4 regions of the Streptomyces sp. NPDC020996 genome follow, and region 2 is predicted to be linked to each of the others. Evidence: riboswitches for the same ligand, from Rfam matches in the RefSeq annotation. Region 2 holds a riboswitch; each other region holds the start of a gene.
What was found. Region 2 has a riboswitch for S-adenosylmethionine ahead of AB0G63_RS06330 (aminotransferase class V-fold PLP-dependent enzyme). Riboswitches for the same ligand answer to the same signal wherever they lie in the genome.
Positions count from the first base shown of each region.

Region 1 (4,669 bases), on a different contig from region 2:
GGCGGGAGCAAGACGCGCCCGCGTTGCGGGCGGGGGCTTCCTCGCCCGCGAACGTGCGTGCGGGCAGGACGAAGGGCCCGTACCCCGGGAGGTACGGGCCCTTCGACGGAAGACGTCGCTGCGGTTCGGTCGGTCGCGCGTATCAGGCGGTGACGCGCACCATGTCGGCCTGCGGGCCCTTCTGGCCCTGCGAGATCTCGAACTCCACCCGCTGGCCCTCTTCCAGGGTGCGGTACCCGTCCATCTGGATGGCGCTGTAGTGGACGAAAACATCCGCACCACCGTCGACCGCGATGAAGCCGTACCCCTTCTCCGCGTTGAACCACTTGACGGTGCCCTGAGCCATGCCTAACTCCCCTATTACTGGCCCTTGCACGGACCCGCACTTCGCGGATCCGGGTCAGACCTCACCCCCCACGGATTGGGGGCGTGCGCCGGAACGCGTCGACCGCGGCCGAATGTATCTGCCCAACTGCCGTCTGCAACAGGTCAGTCGGACGAGAATTCCGGACGGAAGGGGTCCGGAATGTAGTAAGAATTCCCCCGAATTCAGGGCAAGTCGGGCCGCACATAAAGAGCGAATGGCGCAAAAGACTCGCACACTTTGGCTATTTCTCGACGCATCGGAGCGGGCACTGATCGCGTCCGGCGCGCGGAGCCGGGGGTGGGTTCCCCAACTGTACCGCGCTCAACCATACAGAATTGCCCCCTCCGCTTCTCTCACGGAGGGGGCAATCGGTCAGAACTCTGCGTCACCGTCGTTACCGGCGGTAAACGAACGGCCAGGTCAGCCGCCCGCGACGGCCGGGATGATGGAGACGCCGGCCCCGTCGGGGGTGACGGTCTCCAGGCCCTGCTCGAAGCGGACGTCGTCGTCGTTGACGTAGACGTTGACGAAGCGGCGCAGCTTGCCCTGGTCGTCCAGGACGCGGGCGGCGATGCCCGTGTGGTTCTTCTCCAGATCCGCGATGACCTCGGCGAGGGTCGCGCCCTCGGCGGGGACCTCGGCCTGACCGCCGGTGTAGGTGCGCAGGATGGTGGGGATGCGAACGGTCACGCTCATGCGGTTTGACCTCCAGTGACTACAAGACTACTTTGCGTTTCGGCCGCCGGGCCGGCGGTTTCGGCCTGTGGAGCCGGCGTAAGACCTCGGCTTGGGTCCGGCCCGGGGGCGGTCGGCCGGGAAGCAGGAAGCCCAGCGGGTGACCACTGGACTCCCCGGGACACCGAGGAGGAGGTCAAGCGAGGCCGGCCTCTCGGAACGACTCAAGGTTGGGGCGGATGGTCGCGGTGAGGCCGGTGCCGGCCACCGCGTCCAGCGTCTTCAGGCCGTCGCCGGTGTTGAGGACGACGGTGGTCTTCGTGGGGTCGAGGACGCCGTTGTCGATCAGCTTCTTCGTCACGCCGACCGTCACGCCGCCCGCCGTCTCGGCGAAGATGCCCTCGGTCCGGGCGAGCAGCTTGATCGCGTCGACGACCTGCTCGTCGGTGACGTCCTCCACGGCGCCGCCGGTGCGGCGGGCGATGTCGAGGACGTAGGGGCCGTCGGCCGGGTTGCCGATGGCGAGGGACTTGGCGATGGTGTCCGGCTTCTGCGGGCGGACCACGTCGTGGCCGGCCTTGAAGGCGGTGGACACCGGCGAGCAGCCCAGCGCCTGCGCGCCGAAGATCTTGTACGGCTTGTCCTCGACGAGCCCGAGCTTGATCAGCTCCTGGAGGCCCTTGTCGACCTTGGTGAGCTGCGAGCCGGAGGCGATGGGGATGACGATCTGGTCCGGCAGCCGCCAGCCGAGCTGCTCGCACACCTCGTACGCCAGGGTCTTGGACCCTTCCGCGTAGTACGGCCGCAGGTTGACGTTGACGAAGCCCCAGCCCTCGCCGGCCGGGTCGCCGATGAGCTCGGAGCAGAAGCGGTTGACGTCGTCGTAGTTGCCCTCGATGCCGACGAGGTCGCCGCCGTAGATGGCGGCCATGACGACCTTGCCCTGCTCCAGGTCGTGCGGGATGAACACGCAGGAACGGAGGCCGGCGCGGGCGGCCGCGGCGCCGACGGCGCCGGCCAGGTTGCCGGTGGAGGAGCAGGAGAGGGTGGTGAAGCCGAAGGCGCGGGCGGCCTCCAGGGCCTGGGCGACCACACGGTCCTTGAAGGAGTGCGTCGGGTTGCCGGAGTCGTCCTTCACATACAGCCCGCCGGTCACGCCGAGCTCGCGGGCGAGGTTGTCGGCCTTGACGAGCTTGGTCCAGCCCGGGTTCAGGTTGGGCTTGTCGGCCACGTCCGCGGGGACGGGCAGCAGCGGCGCGTAACGCCAGATGTTCGCGGGTCCCGCCTCGATGCGCCTGCGGAGCTCCTCGGTGTCGTAGGCCGAGAAGTCGTACGCGATCTCCAGCGGGCCGAAACACTCCTCGCAGGCGAAGACCGGTCCGAGGGGGACGCGGTGGCCGCATTCGCGACAGGACAGAGCCGCGGCGGGGCCGAGGTCTACGGTGGAGTCCGTGGTGCTTGCAACAGTCTGCACAGCCATGTGAGGCGAGGCCCTTTCTCCTCATCTTCCTCACGACGCATCTCGCCGTGAGACGGATTTGGCACCTTCCCTAGCCGGGAGCCTCGCGCGGCGATCAACGGTGATCGGTACGAGAACCGGCTGGAGGGTTGCCGGGGCTTCATCGGGCCGTGTCCCTCTGCCCCTCTGGATGAGCGGTATTCGGTTGTGAGCGCGTGGCGACCCCCGACATGCGATGGTCATCAGCGTTGTTCAAGACTGTAACCGAAGGCCAGGACAGTTGAGATAGCCGTCCGAACCGCGAGATGGATCACAGGGTCCGCTCGCCGAGAGAACGCAGAGGAGCCGCGCACTGTGCTGAACGAAGTCGAGCGCTGGCTGGAAACCCGCTCCTGGTCCGTGACCGACCGGCCGCTGCACATGGTCCTGGCTGCCAAGCAGCGCACGGGCCAGTCGGTCAGTGTCGTGCTGCCCGCGCTCAACGAGGAGGGGACGGTCGGCGACATCGTCGCGGTCATCCGTCACGACCTCATGCAGCAGGTCCCGCTCGTCGACGAGATCGTCGTCGTCGACTCCGGGTCCACCGACCGCACGTCCCAGGTCGCCGCGGCGGCGGGCGCGCGGGTGGTCCACCGCGACGACATCCTGCCGCGCATACCCGCCGTCCCCGGCAAGGGGGAGGTGCTGTGGCGCTCCCTGCTCGTCACGAGCGGGGACATCGTCTGCTTCATCGACGCCGACCTGAAGGAGTTCTCCTCCGACTTCGTCTCCGGGATCGTGGGCCCGCTGCTCACCGACCCCGGGGTCGATCTGGTCAAGGCGATGTACGACCGTCCGCTCGGCGGCGCGGCGGGCCAGGGCGGCCGGGTCACCGAGCTGATGGCGCGCCCGCTGCTGAACATGCACTGGCCGCAGCTGGCCGGGTTCGTGCAGCCGCTCGGCGGCGAGTACGCCGCCCGCCGCAGCCTGCTGGAGCAGTTGCCCTTCCCGGTCGGCTACGGGGTGGAGCTGGGCATGCTGGTCGACGCCCTGCACCTGGTGGGCCTGGACGCCCTCGCCCAGGTCGACGTGGGCGTGCGCAAGCACCGGCACCAGGACGGGCAGGCGCTCGGCCGGATGGCCGCCGCGATCTACCGCACCGCCCAGCTCCGTCTGGCCCGCGGCCACCTCATCCGGCCCGCGCTCACCCAGTTCGAACGCGGCGAGGACGGTTTCGAGCCGCGCACCTACTCCGTGGACACGGAGGAACGGCCGCCGATGGCGGAACTGGCGGAGTACCAGACCCGCAAGGTGGCGTGAGCGCTCCGCTGGTGGTGCGGCGGCATGCCGTGCCGTGCCGCGGCATGCCGGCGGGCGTCTGCCGCGCCGTCGTGGCCGGTCGCGCAGTTCCCCGCGCCCCTACGGAGCGCTGCCAGGCCGCCACGAAGGTGCCACCGACCCTGCCGCGCCGCGCCGTCAGTCGTCTGCCGCACCGTCGTGGCCGGTCGCGCAGTTCCCCGCGCCCCTACGGGCGCTGCCAGGCCGCCGCGAAGGTGCCACCGACCCTGCCGCGCCGTCAGTCGTCTGCGGCACCGTCGTGGCCGGTCGCGCAGTTCCCCGCGCCCCTACGGGCGCTGCCAGGCCGCCGCGAAGGTGCCACCGACCCTGCCGCGCCGCGCCGTCAGTCATCTGCGGCACCGTCGTGGCCGGTCGCGCAGTTCCCCGCGCCCCTTCGGGCGCTGCCGGGGCGCCGTGGGCTTGCGGGTGGCGGCGTCCGTCGGCCGGATCTGGCGTCTCGCGACACTCGTGCGGGCGGGGAAACCGGACGCACGTTTGAGCAATCCGCGGCCGGGCTAGTTTGGGCTTATGGCTTCCTCGGCTTCCCCTTCCCCTTCTGCTTCTCCCTCCCCTGCCGCTTCCCCGTCCCCTTCCGCCTCCTCGTCCGCTGGTTCCGCGCGCGGTGCCGCTCATCAGGTGCTGGTCGCGTCCAACCGCGGGCCCGTTTCGTACCAGGTGCGGGAGGACGGCTCGCTGTTCGCCAAGCGGGGCGGGGGCGGACTGGTCTCCGGTCTGTCGGCCATCGGGCCGGAGGCGGGCGCCCTGTGGGTGTGCTCCGCGCTGGGTGACGGGGACAGAGAGGCGGTGCGCCGCGGGGTCGGCGAGGACGGCGTGCGGATGCTGGACGTCCC
Region 1 covers NZ_JBFADM010000004.1:180,752-185,420, forward strand. Annotated here, with positions in the region: gene AB0G63_RS04880 (cold-shock protein) at 143-346, opposite strand; gene AB0G63_RS04885 (MoaD/ThiS family protein) at 788-1,063, opposite strand; gene thrC (threonine synthase) at 1,239-2,522, opposite strand; SAM riboswitch class I at 2,541-2,698, opposite strand; gene AB0G63_RS04895 (glucosyl-3-phosphoglycerate synthase) at 2,856-3,800, shown strand; gene AB0G63_RS04900 (trehalose-6-phosphate synthase) at 4,455-4,669, shown strand, end outside.
Region 1: linked by a shared signal. The riboswitch ahead of thrC (threonine synthase) and the one ahead of AB0G63_RS06330 (aminotransferase class V-fold PLP-dependent enzyme) in region 2 are both predicted to bind S-adenosylmethionine.

Region 2 (4,669 bases):
ACACGCAGTTCGCGGGCCCCGGCAAGACGAACAACAACGTCGTCGGCATGCCGCTGCTGCCGGTGTACATGGCGAAGGCCGGAGGCTTCTTCTTCCTGGTCTTCGGCGTGATCGCGGCCATCGCGGCGATCGCCTCGATCAACCCGATCTGGGCCCTGGGCCCCTACCGTCCGGACCAGGTGTCCACCGGCGCCCAGCCCGACTGGTACATGGGCTTCTCCGAGGGCCTGATCCGCACGATGCCCGGCTGGGAGATCAACTTCTGGGGCCACACGCTCGTCCTGGGCGTGTTCATCCCGCTGGTGATCTTCCCGCTGGTGCTGGTCACGATCGCGGTCTACCCGTTCATCGAGTCCTGGGTCACCGGCGACAAGCGCGAGCACCACATCCTGGACCGCCCGCGCAACGCCCCGACGCGCACCGCGTTCGGCGCCGCGTGGATCGCCTGGTACTTCGTGATGCTGATCGGCGGCGGCAACGACCTGATCGCCACGCACTTCCACCTGTCGATCAACGCCATCACCTGGTTCGTGCGGATCTCGTTCTTCGTCGTGCCGGTGCTGGTGTTCGTGGTCACCAAGCGGATCTGCCTCGGCCTGCAGCGCCGGGACAAGGAGAAGGTGCTGCACGGCCGCGAGGCCGGCATCATCAAGCGCCTGCCGCACGGTGAGTTCATCGAGGTCCACGAGCCGCTCAGCCAGGAGCAGCTGCACACCCTCACGGCGCACGAGCAGTACAAGCCGCTCCAGATCGGCCCGACGGTCGACGAGAACGGCGTCGAGCGCAAGGTGAGGAGCTCCCAGAAGCTGCGCGCCAAGCTGAGCGAGGCGTACTACGGCGAGGAGTCGCAGATCGCCAAGCCGACCGTCGAGGAGTACAAGGAGATCACGAGCGGCCACGGCCACCACTGATCGCTGAGGCGTCGCCACGCCCCGCACAGGGCCCCGTCCGGTCTACGGACGGGGCCCTGTGCCGTGCCGCGGCTGGATAGGGTGGAGGCACACTCTCTTCTACGACGTCTGGAGCGGCCTTATGAGCGCTGTGACCCCCGCTGGAGGCGACACCGCGGCGGGCCGCTCCTGGCCCGCCCTGCTGAACGGCCTGCTGGCCGGCCGTGACCTGAGCGCCGACGACACCGCCTGGGCGATGGACCTGATCATGCGCGGCGAGGCGACCGACGCGCAGATCGCCGGCTTCGTGGTGGCCCTGCGGGCCAAGGGCGAGACCGTCGAGGAGATCAACGGACTCGTCCGCACCATGTACGAGCACGCCAACGTCATCGAGGTGCCGGGCGCGGCCGTCGACATCGTCGGCACCGGCGGCGACGGGGCGAAGACGGTCAACATCTCCACCATGTCGTCGATCGTGGTGGCCGGCACGGGCGCGAAGGTCGTCAAGCACGGCAACCGGGCCGCGTCCTCCGCCTCCGGCGCGTCCGACGTCCTGGAGAAGCTGGGCGTCAACCTGGAGCTGCCGCTGGAGCGGGTCCCGGCGGTCGCCGAGGAGGCCGGCATCACCTTCTGCTTCGCGATCAAGTTCCACCCGGCGCTGCGCCACGCGGGCGCCGCGCGCGGGCAGCTGGGCATCCGCACCGTGTTCAACGCGCTCGGCCCGCTGACCAACCCCGCGAAGGTCAAGGCGCAGGCGGTGGGCGTCGCCGACCCGCGCATGGCGCCGATCGTGGCCGGCGTCTTCGCCGAGCGCGGCCACTCCTCGCTGGTGTTCCGCGGTGACGACGGCCTCGACGAGCTGACCACCACCGCCACCTCCCGGGTCTGGGTGGTCCGCGACGGCAAGGTCGGCGAGGAGGTCTTCGACCCGCGCGAGGTCGGCATCGACCTGGTGCCGGTGGAGGCGCTGCGGGGCGCTGACGCGTCCTACAACGCGGAGGTCGCCCGGCGGCTGCTGGAAGGCGAGGCGGGGCCCGTACGGGACGCCGTGCTGCTGAACGCGGCGGCGGCACTGGTGGCCCTGGAGCCGGGCCCGGGGTCGCTCGCCGAGCAGATCCGCGAGGGCATGGCCAAGGCCGCGGAGTCGATCGACTCCGGCGCGGCCAAGCGCACACTGGAGCGCTGGGTGGCCGCCAGCAACGCCTGACCGAGGTGCGCGCGGTCCCGCGATCCGGACAGGAGTTGCGGGACCGCGATCACCTCGCGTACGTTCCTGTCCAGGTCATGAGTGACAGTCATACGGCCCCGGCCGACTGTCCGGCAACCCTCCGTCCGTGGCGGGGTGCCCCGGGTGAAGACCAGGCCGTGGGCAGCGAGGTCCACGGCAAGCGCGGACCCCTCGCACACCAGGGGTCCTGGTCGTCGAGGAGCCTTCTGTGAGCAAGCGAATGCGATAGGGCGTAGAGCCCCGCCTCCGCGTACCCCCTTCACCTTTCCCGTGCTTGAGCCGTACCCGCTCGCGCGGTGAATCCCCTTGCCTTTCACAGGAGTTCGCCATGTCCGTCTGCACCGCTGCCACCACCCAGTCCATTTGCACCCCGCTGCCCGTTCTGGGTGGAGACGTCACCGTCCCGCTCGTCACCGGCGGCGAGGTCGCCTACGCCGCGCTCGACTACGCGGCCAGCGCGCCCGCCCTGCAGCGCGTCTGGGACGACGTGGCCGCGTACGCGCCGTACTACGGCAGCGTCCACCGCGGCGCCGGCTACCTCTCCCAGCTGTCCACCGACCTGTTCGAGAACGCCCGCCGGACGGTCGCCGAGTTCCTCGACTGCCGCGCCGACGACCAGCTGGTCTTCACCCGCTCCACCACCGACTCGCTCAACCTGCTCGCCGCCGCCCTCCCGGCCGGCTGCCAGGTCTTCGTCTTCGAGACCGAGCACCACGCCTCGCTGCTGCCGTGGCGGAACGCCCGCGTCACCTTCCTCGACGCCCCGCGCAGCCCGCGGCAGGCCGTCGAGACCCTGGAGCGCGCCCTGGCCGCCCGCGATCCGCACGGACCCGCCCTGGTCTGCGTCACCGGCGCCTCGAACGTCACCGGCGAGCTGTGGCCGGTGCGCGAGCTGGCCGCCGCCGCCCACGCGCACGGCGCCCGCATCGTCCTGGACGCCGCCCAGCTCGCCCCGCACCACCCGGTGAGCGTCCGCGACCTGGACGTCGACTGGGTCGCCTTCTCCGGCCACAAGCTGTACGCCCCCTTCGGCTCCGGCGTCCTGGCCGGCCGCGCCGACTGGCTGCGCGCGGCCGAGCCGTACCTCGCGGGCGGCGGCGCCAGCCGCCGGGTGACCCGGCGCGCGGACGGGGGAGTGGACGTGGAGTGGCACGACAGCGCCGCCCGGCACGAGGCGGGCTCACCCAACGTCATCGGCGCCTACGCGGTCGCGTCGGCCTGCAAGGCGCTCACCGAGGCCGGCTTCGACGCGCTGGTGGCCCGCGAGCAGTACCTGATCGGCAAGGTGCGAGCAGGACTGGCCGAGGTCCCGGAGGTCAGGGTGCTGTCGCTGTTCGGCGACGACGCGCCCCGCGTCGGCGTCATCTCCTTCGTCGTGGAGGGCTGGAACAGCTCCCACTTCGCCGCCGCCCTGTCCGCCGAGTACGGCATCGGCGTCCGCGACGGCCTCTTCTGCGCCCACCCCCTGGTCCGTACCCTGCTGGGCAGCGACCCGCGGACCCAGGGCGAGTGCGGCGCCCCCGAGGCCGCGCCGGGCGAGAACTCCCTGAACGCCGTCCGGGTCAGCTTCGGCGCCGGAACGCCCGACGAGCATGTGGAGCGGTTCGTCGACGCCGTGCGGGAGCTGGTGCGCGACGGGGCGAAGCTGCGCTACCGGACGCAGGACGGCCGTTGCGTCCCCGCGGTGTGAGCCGGCAGCGCCCGTGGGGCGGCGGTCAGGAGTCGAGGCCGATCGCGAACGCCGCCTCCAGGTCGTGCTGCGAGTAGGTGCGGAAGGCGACGTGCGTGTCCGTCGCCTCCACGCCCGGGATCTTGCTGATGCGCCCCGGGATGACCTCCGCCAGGTCCTCGTGCCGCCTGACCCGCACCATGGCGATCAGGTCGTAGGTGCCGGTCACGGAGAAGACCTCGCTGACGCTCTCCAGCTTGGCGATCGACTCCGCGATCTCGGGGATCCGGTCCACGCTGGTCTTGATGAGGACGATCGCGGTGATCACGGCTGGTTCTCTCCCTCGGTGGCCGGAACTCGGGCGGATTTCACTCTAGCCCGCCCGTCACCCGTCACCGCCCTTCCGAGGCCGCGCTACGCGCCCCCCTGTTTCCCCGAACCGCGCCCAGGCCAGCACGAACCCCAGCCCGAAGCCCACCAGGTGCGCCAGATAGGCCACGCCGGGCCCCTCGGCCGCCCGCCCCGCCGCCACCCACTGCAGGGCCGCCCAGAACGGCAGTACGACCCACGCCGGGAACCGCAGCGGCAGGAACAGCAGGAACGGCAGGAGACTGGTCACCCGTGCCCCGGGGAAGAGGTACAGGAACGCACCGAGGACCGCCGAGATCGCCCCGGACGCGCCGACCAGCGACTGCCCCGAGGAGGCATTGGCCGCCGAGTAGCCCAGCAGGGCGAGGTAGCCGCAGCCGACGTAGAACAGGGTGAACCGCACGCGGCCCATCCGTTCCTCGGTCATCACGCCGAAGACGTAGAGGAAGAGCATGTTGCCCAGCAGGTGGACCCAGCTGCCGTGGACGAACAGGGCGGTGGCCGGGGTGAGCG
Region 2 covers NZ_JBFADM010000005.1:236,557-241,225, reverse strand. Annotated here, with positions in the region: gene AB0G63_RS06340 (cytochrome bc complex cytochrome b subunit) at 1-911, shown strand, start outside; gene trpD (anthranilate phosphoribosyltransferase) at 1,033-2,097, shown strand; SAM riboswitch class IV at 2,171-2,287, shown strand; gene AB0G63_RS06330 (aminotransferase class V-fold PLP-dependent enzyme) at 2,447-3,808, shown strand; gene AB0G63_RS06325 (Lrp/AsnC ligand binding domain-containing protein) at 3,834-4,115, opposite strand; partial or broken gene AB0G63_RS06320 (rhomboid family intramembrane serine protease) at 4,112-4,669, opposite strand, start outside.

Region 3 (4,669 bases), on a different contig from region 2:
CATGGTCTTCATCGGGATCGCGGCGCTGCGCGGCTCCGGGAGCGGCGCGAGGCGCAGCGCCGGCCAGGAACTGGTCGCCGCCCACTGAGCGCCTCCGGCCGGTCTTCGGCGTTACGGTGTGGCGCGACCTGTGCGGACGGGCGGCCGAGTGCGGGATCAGGCCACCCGAGCCGCGCGGACAGGCGGGCCCCGGCGCCCGTCAGCCGGCGCCCGTCACCCGTCACCCCTCACCCGGCACCCGGCGCCCGTCACCCGGCACCCCTCACCCGGCGCCCGTCCCCCGGCGCCTCGCGGTGCCGGGTGCCACGTCGTGCATGGCCTGCCCGGGGGGCGGCGGGTAGACGGTATCGGTCCCGGCGGCGGGGGAGGAGTCCGGCGTCCGGTGCACGCGCACGCGCCGCGGGGCGGGTGCCGCCCGGGGACGGCTCGGTACGACCGCCCGTATGCGGTAGGGTTGACCTGCACGATCACGCGGCTCGGCCGGGTGACGCGCGCCGGGACGTGGCGCAGCTTGGTAGCGCACTTGACTGGGGGTCAAGGGGTCGCAGGTTCAAATCCTGTCGTCCCGACGGCGCGAAGGGGTCTTCGCGGGCGGAAGCTCGCGGAGACCCCTTTTTCCGTAGCCTCCGGCGTCGCGCGACTCCGCACCCCGCACTGCGGCTGCCGCGTGCCGCCCGGCCGGGCGGGGCCGGGCCGCCCGCGAAACCCCGCCGTGCCGCCGAGGTCCACCGGCGACGGCCACCTGATGGACAGCCCCTTGACGCCACTCGCGCCCGGACCGACACTCCAGAGGGGAATCCTAGTGAACGGGTAGGGAATGGCATGAGGCGCCTCGAGTGGGTCACCGCGCACGTGGGCCGTTCGCCTCTGCTGACCTCCCGCCGCCACATCGATCTGCTGCGTGTGTGCAGCGCGATCGCCCCTCTGCGCTGAGCCGTACCCATCCGCGTCGGCGCGACCCAGAGCCGCGCCGCGCCGGCGCACAGGGGTGCCTACGGCCGAGCCGCCCGACGTCGCTTCCGCCGCGCGCACGTCCGCGCCCGCTCCCGGGGAGAGTCATGTCCATCGCACCACTGGCCGCCCACGCGTCCGCCGAGCCCGGCACCGCCTTCCGGGGCCGGATCGGCAGGGACGCCCGCAGCGGTCACTACGCCGTCCCGCTCCGCTACCGCCTGTACCTGTCGACCGCGTGTCCCGACGGCCTGCGCATCGCCGTCACCCACACCCTGCTCGGCCTGGACGCCGTCTGCCCGGTCACCGTCCTGCCCGCCGTCCCCGACCTGCCCGACGGCGGCTACCACGCCCTGCGCCCGCTGTACGACGCCAGCGCCCACCGCTACGGCGGCCCCGCCGTCGCACCCGTGCTCGGCGACGACTGGTCCGGGCGCATCGTCAGCACCCACGCCCCCGACATCATGCGCGACCTCGCCCGCGGCTTCGGCGCCGGCCGCCCCTCACCGTACCCCCGCGGCGCGGAGTCGGAGATCGAGGCCGTCGAGCGGATGTGCGCGCACGGCATCGAACGCGCCGCGCAGCGGGCCGGCGCCGCGGACACCGGGCCGGACGAACGCGCCGCCGCACTGGAGGAGTTGCTCACCACGCTGGGCGCCCTGGAGCGGTGGCTCGACGGGCGCACGTACCTGATCCGCGATCAGGTCACCGCCGCCGACGTCGAGTTGTGGTCCGCGCTGGTGCTGCTCGACACGGTGCACCGCAACCACCTGGACGCCTCCGCCGTCCACCGCGTCGCCGCCCACCCCGCCCTGTGGGCCTACGCCCGCCGCCTGACCGCCCACCCCGCCTTCGGACCGCACCTCGACCTGGACGGCATCGCCCGCCGCCACCACGCCCGCTGCCGGGGCCTGGAGGACGCCGGAGCCGCCGTCCGGATCCTGGACTGGGCCGCCCACACCCCCTGACCGTTCCACCTGGTGGACCGGTGTTGACATCGGCCGGGCCGAGCGCATTGACTTGCGGCTCACAACGGTCATGAGCGTCAGCGCCAAGCCCTGGCTCGCTGACCGGCAACCCTCGCTCAGCGGTGGGGTGCCCCAGGTGACGACCGGACCGGATGACGTTTTTCGGTAAGCGCGAGGCCCGCAGGGCCGGAACAGTGACGGTGACGAGATGTACGCAGCTTTCAGGACGGTGACACGCCGTCCCCTGAGCTGCGTACCGCCGTGCGCGAAGCCGCTCGTCGCCGACCGCGCCGTCGATCTGCTGCGCGTCAGCAGCGCACTGTGTACCGCACCGGGCCGCGCCCGCTGCCACGGCTGACCACCAGCACCGGCAGACTCGGCCCCCAGGCCGGCCACCGGCCTGAGCGGCCCGCGCATCCCTGACGAACACCGCCCGCCCGGTGTGCCGTTGTCCTTTCCGCCCCCGGTCCGTACGCCCGCGCGTATGCGCCGCTCGCCGTCGCGGCACACGCCGTCACGGTCCGGGGGTGTCCGACCCAGCCGGAGCCCTCCATGAGTGAACTCCCAGGCGCCGTGTCCCTCGCCGGGGCACCGCCCGCCGACACACCGTCAAAGACCCTGTCCGCACAGCGCGTCCAGCCGCTGCGGCGGCCCGGACGCTGGATCGCCACCGCGGTCGTCCTGGTCCTCGTGGCCCAGTTCGTGCACGGTCTGGCGACCAACCCCTTCTACCAGTGGGACCGCTTCGGCTACTGGTTCCTTCGGCCGACCATCCTCGACGGGCTCCTCATCACCCTCGAAGTCACCGCCTACAGCGCCGTGCTGGGCCTGCTCGGCGGCATCCTCCTCGCCCTGGCCCGCCTCTCGAAGTCCCCGGTGCTGCGCGCGGTCAGCTGGACCTACGTCTGGGCGCTGCGCTCCATCCCGCTGATCGTGGTGCTGCTGTTCCTCTACAACTTCAGCGCCCTGTACCAGACGTTGAGCCTCGGCGTCCCCTTCGGGCCCGCCTTCTTCACCTTCGACGAGTCCCGGCTCGCCACCGACATGGTGGTCGCCGTCGTCGGCCTCAGCCTCAACGAGGCGGCCTACGCCGCCGAGGTCGTCCGCGGCGGCCTCCTCTCCGTCGACCAGGGCCAGCACGAGGCCGCCGCGGCGCTCGGCCTGCCCAAGAGCTACCAGTTCACCAGGATCGTCCTCCCGCAGGCGCTGCGGTCGATCGTCCCGAACTACGTCAACCAGCTCATCGGCCTGATCAAGGGCACCTCGCTGGTCTTCTACGTGTCCCTGCTCGACCTGTTCGGCTCCGCGCAGACGATGGGCAGCACCTACCCCGGCGACATCGTGCCGCTGCTGCTGGTGGTCACCGTCTGGTACCTGATCCTGACCAGCCTGGTGTCCGTCGCCCAGTTCTACGTCGAGCGGTACTACGCCCGGGGCGCCACCCGCTCCCTGCCGCCGACGCCGCTGCAGAAGCTCCGCACCGGCCTGCGCGACCTGCGGGACCGTGCGCGCAGGGAGGCCGCCGTATGACCGCCGAGACCCTCAGCACCCGGCCCGCCGCGGTCGAGGTGCACGACGTGCACAAGTGGTACGGCGCCCACCGCGTCCTGGACGGCATCGACCTGACCGTGCGCCCCGGCGAGGTCACCGTGATCCTCGGCCCGTCCGGCTCCGGCAAGTCGACCCTGCTGCGGGTGATGAACCACCTGGAGAAGCCGGAGATCGGCCACGTCAGCGTGGGCGGCGAGCTGATCGGCGTACGCCGGCACGGCGAGCGGCTGAGGGAGCTGAGCGAGCGGACCATCCTCGCCCAGCGCAGCCGCATCGGCTTCGTCTTCCAGAACTTCAACCTCTTCCCGCACCTGACCGTGCTGGACAACGTGGCCGCCGCCCCCGTCGCCACCGGCCGGCTCGCCAAGGCCGAGGCACGGGAACTCGCCCGCGAACTGCTCGGCAGGGTCGGCCTCGCCGACCGGACCGGCGCCTACCCGCGCCAGCTGTCCGGCGGCCAGCAGCAGCGCGTGGCCATCGCCCGCGCGCTCGCCCTGCGCCCCGGCGTCATCCTCTTCGACGAACCCACCTCCGCCCTCGACCCCGAACTCGTCGGCGAAGTCCTCGCCGTCATCGAGGACCTGGCGAGCAGCGGAACCACGCTCGTCATCGTCACCCACGAGATCGGCTTCGCCCGCCGGATCGCCGACCGGATCGTCTTCCTCGACGAAGGCCGGGTCGTCGAGCAGGGCCCGCCCGCCGAGGTCCTGGACAACCCCCGGCACGAGCGGACCCGGGACTTCCTGAGCAAGGTCCTCTGAACCGGCCGCCCCCCAGACCACCACCCCCGTAGCACAGGCACCACCAGCAACACCCTCACCGAACGACAAGGAACAGCCATGCCTTCCCACCTCTCCCGACGTCACCTGCTGCGCGGCCTCACGGCGGCCACCGCCGTCACCGCCCTCGCCGCCGGGCTCGCCGCCTGCGGCGGCGACAGTGACGCGGCCACCGGCACCGGCAGCACCGCCGCCGGGTCCGTGACCGTGGGACGGCTGTCCAACGGCGCCGCGAAGGAGACCACTCTCAAGGTCGCCGAGGTGAAGTCCATCAGCGCCGAACTGCCCGCCTCCGTCCGCAAGTCCGGCAAGCTCGTCATCGGCGTCGGCGCGCTGCCGTCCGGCTTCCCGCCGCTGGCGTACGTCGGCAGCGACCAGAAGTCCCTCACCGGCGCCGAGCCCGACCTCGGCCGCCTCGTC
Region 3 covers NZ_JBFADM010000011.1:150,471-155,139, forward strand. Annotated here, with positions in the region: gene AB0G63_RS11315 (aromatic acid/H+ symport family MFS transporter) at 1-88, shown strand, start outside; tRNA gene AB0G63_RS11320 (tRNA-Pro) at 496-569, shown strand; gene AB0G63_RS11325 (putative leader peptide) at 823-933, shown strand; gene AB0G63_RS11330 (glutathione S-transferase C-terminal domain-containing protein) at 1,059-1,919, shown strand; SAM riboswitch class IV at 1,986-2,097, shown strand; gene AB0G63_RS11335 (amino acid ABC transporter permease) at 2,472-3,449, shown strand; gene AB0G63_RS11340 (amino acid ABC transporter ATP-binding protein) at 3,446-4,231, shown strand; gene AB0G63_RS11345 (ABC transporter substrate-binding protein) at 4,310-4,669, shown strand, end outside.
Region 3: linked by a shared signal. The riboswitch ahead of AB0G63_RS11335 (amino acid ABC transporter permease) and the one ahead of AB0G63_RS06330 (aminotransferase class V-fold PLP-dependent enzyme) in region 2 are both predicted to bind S-adenosylmethionine.

Region 4 (4,669 bases), on a different contig from region 2:
CCGAGGAGCCCGGCGACCTGGAGTCCCAGGACGGTGACGACGGGGATCAGCGCGGGCCGGGTGGCGTGGCGGGTGACCAGGCGCAGCGGCGCCACTCCCCGGGAGCGAGCGGCCTCGACGTACTCGGTGGAGAGCGTCCCGATCAGGTTCGTGCGCACCAGCCGGAGCAGCACGCCGGCCACGAGCAGGCCCAGTGCCAGTCCGGGCAGTACGGCGTGCCGGAGCACGTCCGCGATCGCCGTCCCGTCGCCGCTGCGCACGGCGTCGATCAGATACACGCCGGTCGTGCTCGTCTGATCCTGCAGGAAGAGCTGTACGCCGGTGCTCGCCCGGCCCGACGAGGGCAGCCAGCCGAGCCGGATCGCGAAGACCAGCTTCAGCAGCAGACCCACGAAGAACACGGGCGTGGCGTAGGTCAGGATCGCGAACAGGCGCAGGACCGCGTCCGGCGCCCGGTCGCGGCGGGAGGCCGCCACCATGCCCAGCGGGACGCCGATGACCGAAGCCACCAGGAGTGCGTAGCAGGCGAGTTCGACGGTCGCCGCGCCGTACGTGCCGAGCACGTGCGTCACCGGCTGGTTGTCGGTGACCGTGCGGCCGAAGTCGCCGGTGGCCAGCGAGCGCAGGTAGTCCAGGTACTGGGTGAACAACGGCCGGTCGTAGCCCGCCTGGTGGAGCTTGGCCTGGAGCTGGTCCGGGGTGAGGCGGTCGCCGAAGGCGGCGGTGATCGGGTCGCCGGTCAGCCGCATCAGGAAGAAGACCAGACTGACCAGGATCAGCACGGTGGGGATGATGAGGAGGAAGCGGACCGCCAGGTAGCGGGCGAACCCGTACCCGGCGGCGCCGTCGGCCGGGGTGGCGACGGCGCCGGGGGTCTCCTGCGTCAGGGTGCTCACTTCTTCGAGAGCCCGGCCCAGCGGAACTGGTACGTCGCGTCCAGCTCGTCCGGCACGCCGCTGACGCCGGTGCGGGTGACGATGGCGGTGGAGCCCTGCAGCAGCGGCAGCAGCGGCACCTGGGCGGCGGCCTTGTCCTGTGCCTGCTTCAGCAGTTCGGTCCGCTCGGCGGCGTCCGTCTCGGTCTCCTCCTTCTTGATCAGCGTGCGCACGGCGGGGTCGTCGTAGCCGTTGGCGACCCAGCTGTTGGCCGAGTAGAAGGGCGAGAGGTAGTTGTCGGCGTCGAGGTAGTCGGCGTACCAGCCGAGCTGGTAGAGCGGGTAGAGATGCTTGACGCGGTCCTTGCCGTACTGGGTCCACTCGGTGGACTGCAGGTTCACCTTGAACAGCCCGGTCGCTTCGAGCTGCGTCTTGATCAGCGCGTACTCGTCGGCCGACGACGAGCCGTAGTGGTCGCTGTTGTACTGGAGGTTGAGGGTGACCGGTGTGCTGACCTTCGCCGCCTTCAGCCGGGCCGCCGCGGCGGCCTTGTCGGGGCCGCCCTTCTTGTCGCCGTAGAGCGACTTGAAGGACGGGGTGGCACCGGTCAGTCCGTCCGGGACGGAGCTGTACAGCGGCTGGTAGGTGTTCTTGTAGACCTGCTGGGCGAGTTGGGACCGGTCGACGGAGTCCGCGACCGCCTGGCGGACGGCGAGCGCCTTCTTCGCGTCGGCGTTCTTGGTCTTGGTGCCGTAGGGCTGGGCGGCCAGGTCGAAGACGATGTAGCGGATTCCGTTGCCGGAACCGGTGTGGACCTTGACGCCCTTCTGCTTGGCGAGGTCGTCCAGGTCGGTCGTGGTCAGCGTGCGGTAGACGGCGTCGATGGTGCCCTGCTGGACGTCGAGCTTCAGATTGCCGGCGTCGGTGTAGTACTTCAGCCGGACGTTCTTGGTCTTCGGCGTGCCCAACTGGCCCTGGTACTCGGCGTTGGCGGTGAAGGACACCAGCGAGTTCTTGTCGTAGCTCTGGATGCCGTACGGCCCGTTCCACGGCTTGGCCGTGACGATCGACTTGTCGTCGAGGATCTTGTCCGCGGGGAACACCTGCTCGTCCACGATGTAGCCGGCGGCCGTGGACAGCACCTGCGGGAACAGCGTGTCGTCGGCCGACTTGAGGGTGAAGACGACGGTGGCCGGGTCCGGGGCGGCGACCGAGGAGAGGTTGTACAGCAGCGACGACGGTCCGTTCTCGTCGGCGATCTTCAGATTCCGGTCGAAGCTGAACTTGACGTCAGACGAAGTGAGTTCGTGGCCGTTGGCGAACTTCAGGCCCTTCTTGAGCGTGACGGTGTACTCCTTGGGTCCCGTCAGCTCGATTCCGGTGGCCAGATCCGGGGAGACCTCCGCGGAGCCGTTCTTCTGGCTGAGCAGGGTCGCGAAGACCTCGCTCTCGACGGTGCCGGAGCCCGCGTCCCACGAGCCGGCCGGGTCGAGGCTGGTGACCTGGTCGGTCGTACCGACGGTGATCGCCGCGGCGGAGCTCGCGGTGCTGCCGTCCTTGCTGCTGGTGCAGCCGGTCAGCGCCACCAGGAACGCCGTGCCGAGGGATATCGCGCCGAGGCCGGACCGGAGGGATCTGTCCGGTGTCGGGCCGTTGTGCAGTGCCATCAGGAATCTCTGCTTCCGTATCGGGGGTGCGCAGGCAGCCGTGACGCAGGGCTGTGCCGTGGCGTGCCGGTCACGTGGGAAAGGGAGAAAGGAGGTGGAGAGGGTCAAACGGGCGGGTGGCAGGTCTGCCGGCCCGAGGAGGGGTGGATCAGCCCGTACACAGACAGCTGGACACCAGCAGCAGATCGACATGAAGCCGGGAGCACAGCATCAAGGCTCCAGCCATGCCGTCCTCCCGGGTTCTGGCCCGCCTCGGGGCCGAGTGAGCGCACTTGCAGAATGAGAAAATCCGCCGAGCCTTCACCTGGGGCACCCCACTGCGTCGAGGGTTGCCGTCCGGCCAGCCAGGGCTTGATCACCGGAACTCGTAGCTCGCGCTCACCGTAGATCGGCAGTTCTTCCGGCGTCAAGACGGGCCCTGACCCTGGATCAGGTCCGGGGCCGACTGACGTCCAGGCGCTCCACGGCCTCCGGGTCAGGCAGGCAGGACGAACGGAGGGTGTGCCCCGTTGAGGAAGTAGTCGCCGACGTCGCGGAGCCGCTGGGCGGCAGGCTCGTACAAGGTGTGGGTCCTCGCATTGCGCCAGAAGCGGTCGAAGCCCAGCCGCGCGGAAGCGGAGCGGGAGCCGATGACGTCGAGGGCGCGGGTGGTGGATTCCTGCGCGGCTCTGGAAGCGGCGGCTTCGGCCATGGTCACGAGGACCGAGATGTCAGCGTACTCGTCGTAGGTGAGGTCCTCGCCGCGTGCCAGGCCGCCGTGCACGGCTTCCACCGCTTGACCGGTGAGTGCGGAGGCGGCACGGGTGAGGACGGTGAGCTCTCCGTAGGCGGTCAGCGCGTACGGATCCTCAGGAGAGCCGCCCGGCCGGGCAGGATGCCAGGACGAACGGCCCGCCCTGGTGTACTCACGGGCCTCGGCGAGCACTCCCTCGGCAATGCCGAGAAGGAGTTGGACGGACAGGAGGCGTCCGATCGGTGATGTGAGAGCGGCCTGGGGTGACAGCACGTCGTCGTCTGCGGACAGGGAGCCGAGTACGTCGTGGGCGGCGATCGGCACGGCGTCGAACTCCACGCTGCCGCCGGCCGCGAGCCGCTGGCCGAAGGTGTCCGCGTCGCCGTAGATCCGCACGCGGCGATGGGCGGGATCGGCGACGACGACGAGCGGTTCGCCGGTGTCGGCCCGCTCGGCCCGCACGGCGAGGCGGTCGGCGACCAGGACCCCGGTGGTGTAGCTCTGCCGACCGTCAAGTACGTAGCCCCTGCCTTTCCTGGTCAGGGTCAGAGGCAGTTCCTGCGGGGCGAGACCGCCGCCCCAGCACCACTGCTGCGTCGCCGACTGTTGTTCGATCCGGGTGGCGGCGGCGGGCTGGGCGAAGAACCGGGCGCTCCATGACAGGAAGTAGTGACAGCCGAGCAGTTGCCCGATGGCGCCGTCGGCGGCGACGATCTCCCGGACGACGGCGTACGCCGTCGTCCAGTCCGCGCCGCCTCCCCCGGACTCGGCCGGCACGAGAAGCGTCAGCAGCCCGGCTTCACGCAGCCGGGACACCTCGTCGAACGGGGCTTTGCCCGCGTGCTCCCTGGCCGCCGCGTCCGTGGTCAGGTCCTCCGCCGTCTCGCGAGCCACGTGCAGCCAGTGCGCACGGCCGGGCCCGGTCCGGTCGGACTTCCCGGCGGATCCGGACGGCGCAGTGGCAACGCCCATGGCGGTGACCTCCTCAAGTTCGTGAGTCGCAGGCGGTGTTGAGAATCTCTCATTGGTCGGGCACGTACTTGTAGCCCACGCCCCGTACGGTGACGATCCGGTGCCGGTGTGCGCTGCCCAGCTTGCGGCGCAGGCGCGCGATGTGGACGTCCACGGTGCGGCCGTCGCCGATGTGGTCGTAGCCCCAGACGCCGGCTATCAACGCCTCGCGCGAGTGCACTTGGTGGGGTTGCCGAACGAGGTGGGCGAGCAGCTCGAACTCCAGGTAGCTCAGGTCGAGTTCACGTCCGTCCACCTCTGCGACATGTCGTCCGGTGTCGACCCGGACGACTCCCTCTCCCGTCTGCCGCACGGGAGGTGAGTCCGTGTAGGCGACCGGTCGGATCTCGGGCCGTGTCACGCCCTTGGCGAAGAGCCCGGCC
Region 4 covers NZ_JBFADM010000002.1:44,754-49,422, forward strand. Annotated here, with positions in the region: gene AB0G63_RS01560 (ABC transporter permease) at 1-896, opposite strand, end outside; gene AB0G63_RS01565 (ABC transporter substrate-binding protein) at 893-2,542, opposite strand; SAM riboswitch class IV at 2,806-2,915, opposite strand; gene AB0G63_RS01570 (acyl-CoA dehydrogenase family protein) at 3,018-4,247, opposite strand; gene AB0G63_RS01575 (winged helix-turn-helix domain-containing protein) at 4,297-4,669, opposite strand, start outside.
Region 4: linked by a shared signal. The riboswitch ahead of AB0G63_RS01565 (ABC transporter substrate-binding protein) and the one ahead of AB0G63_RS06330 (aminotransferase class V-fold PLP-dependent enzyme) in region 2 are both predicted to bind S-adenosylmethionine.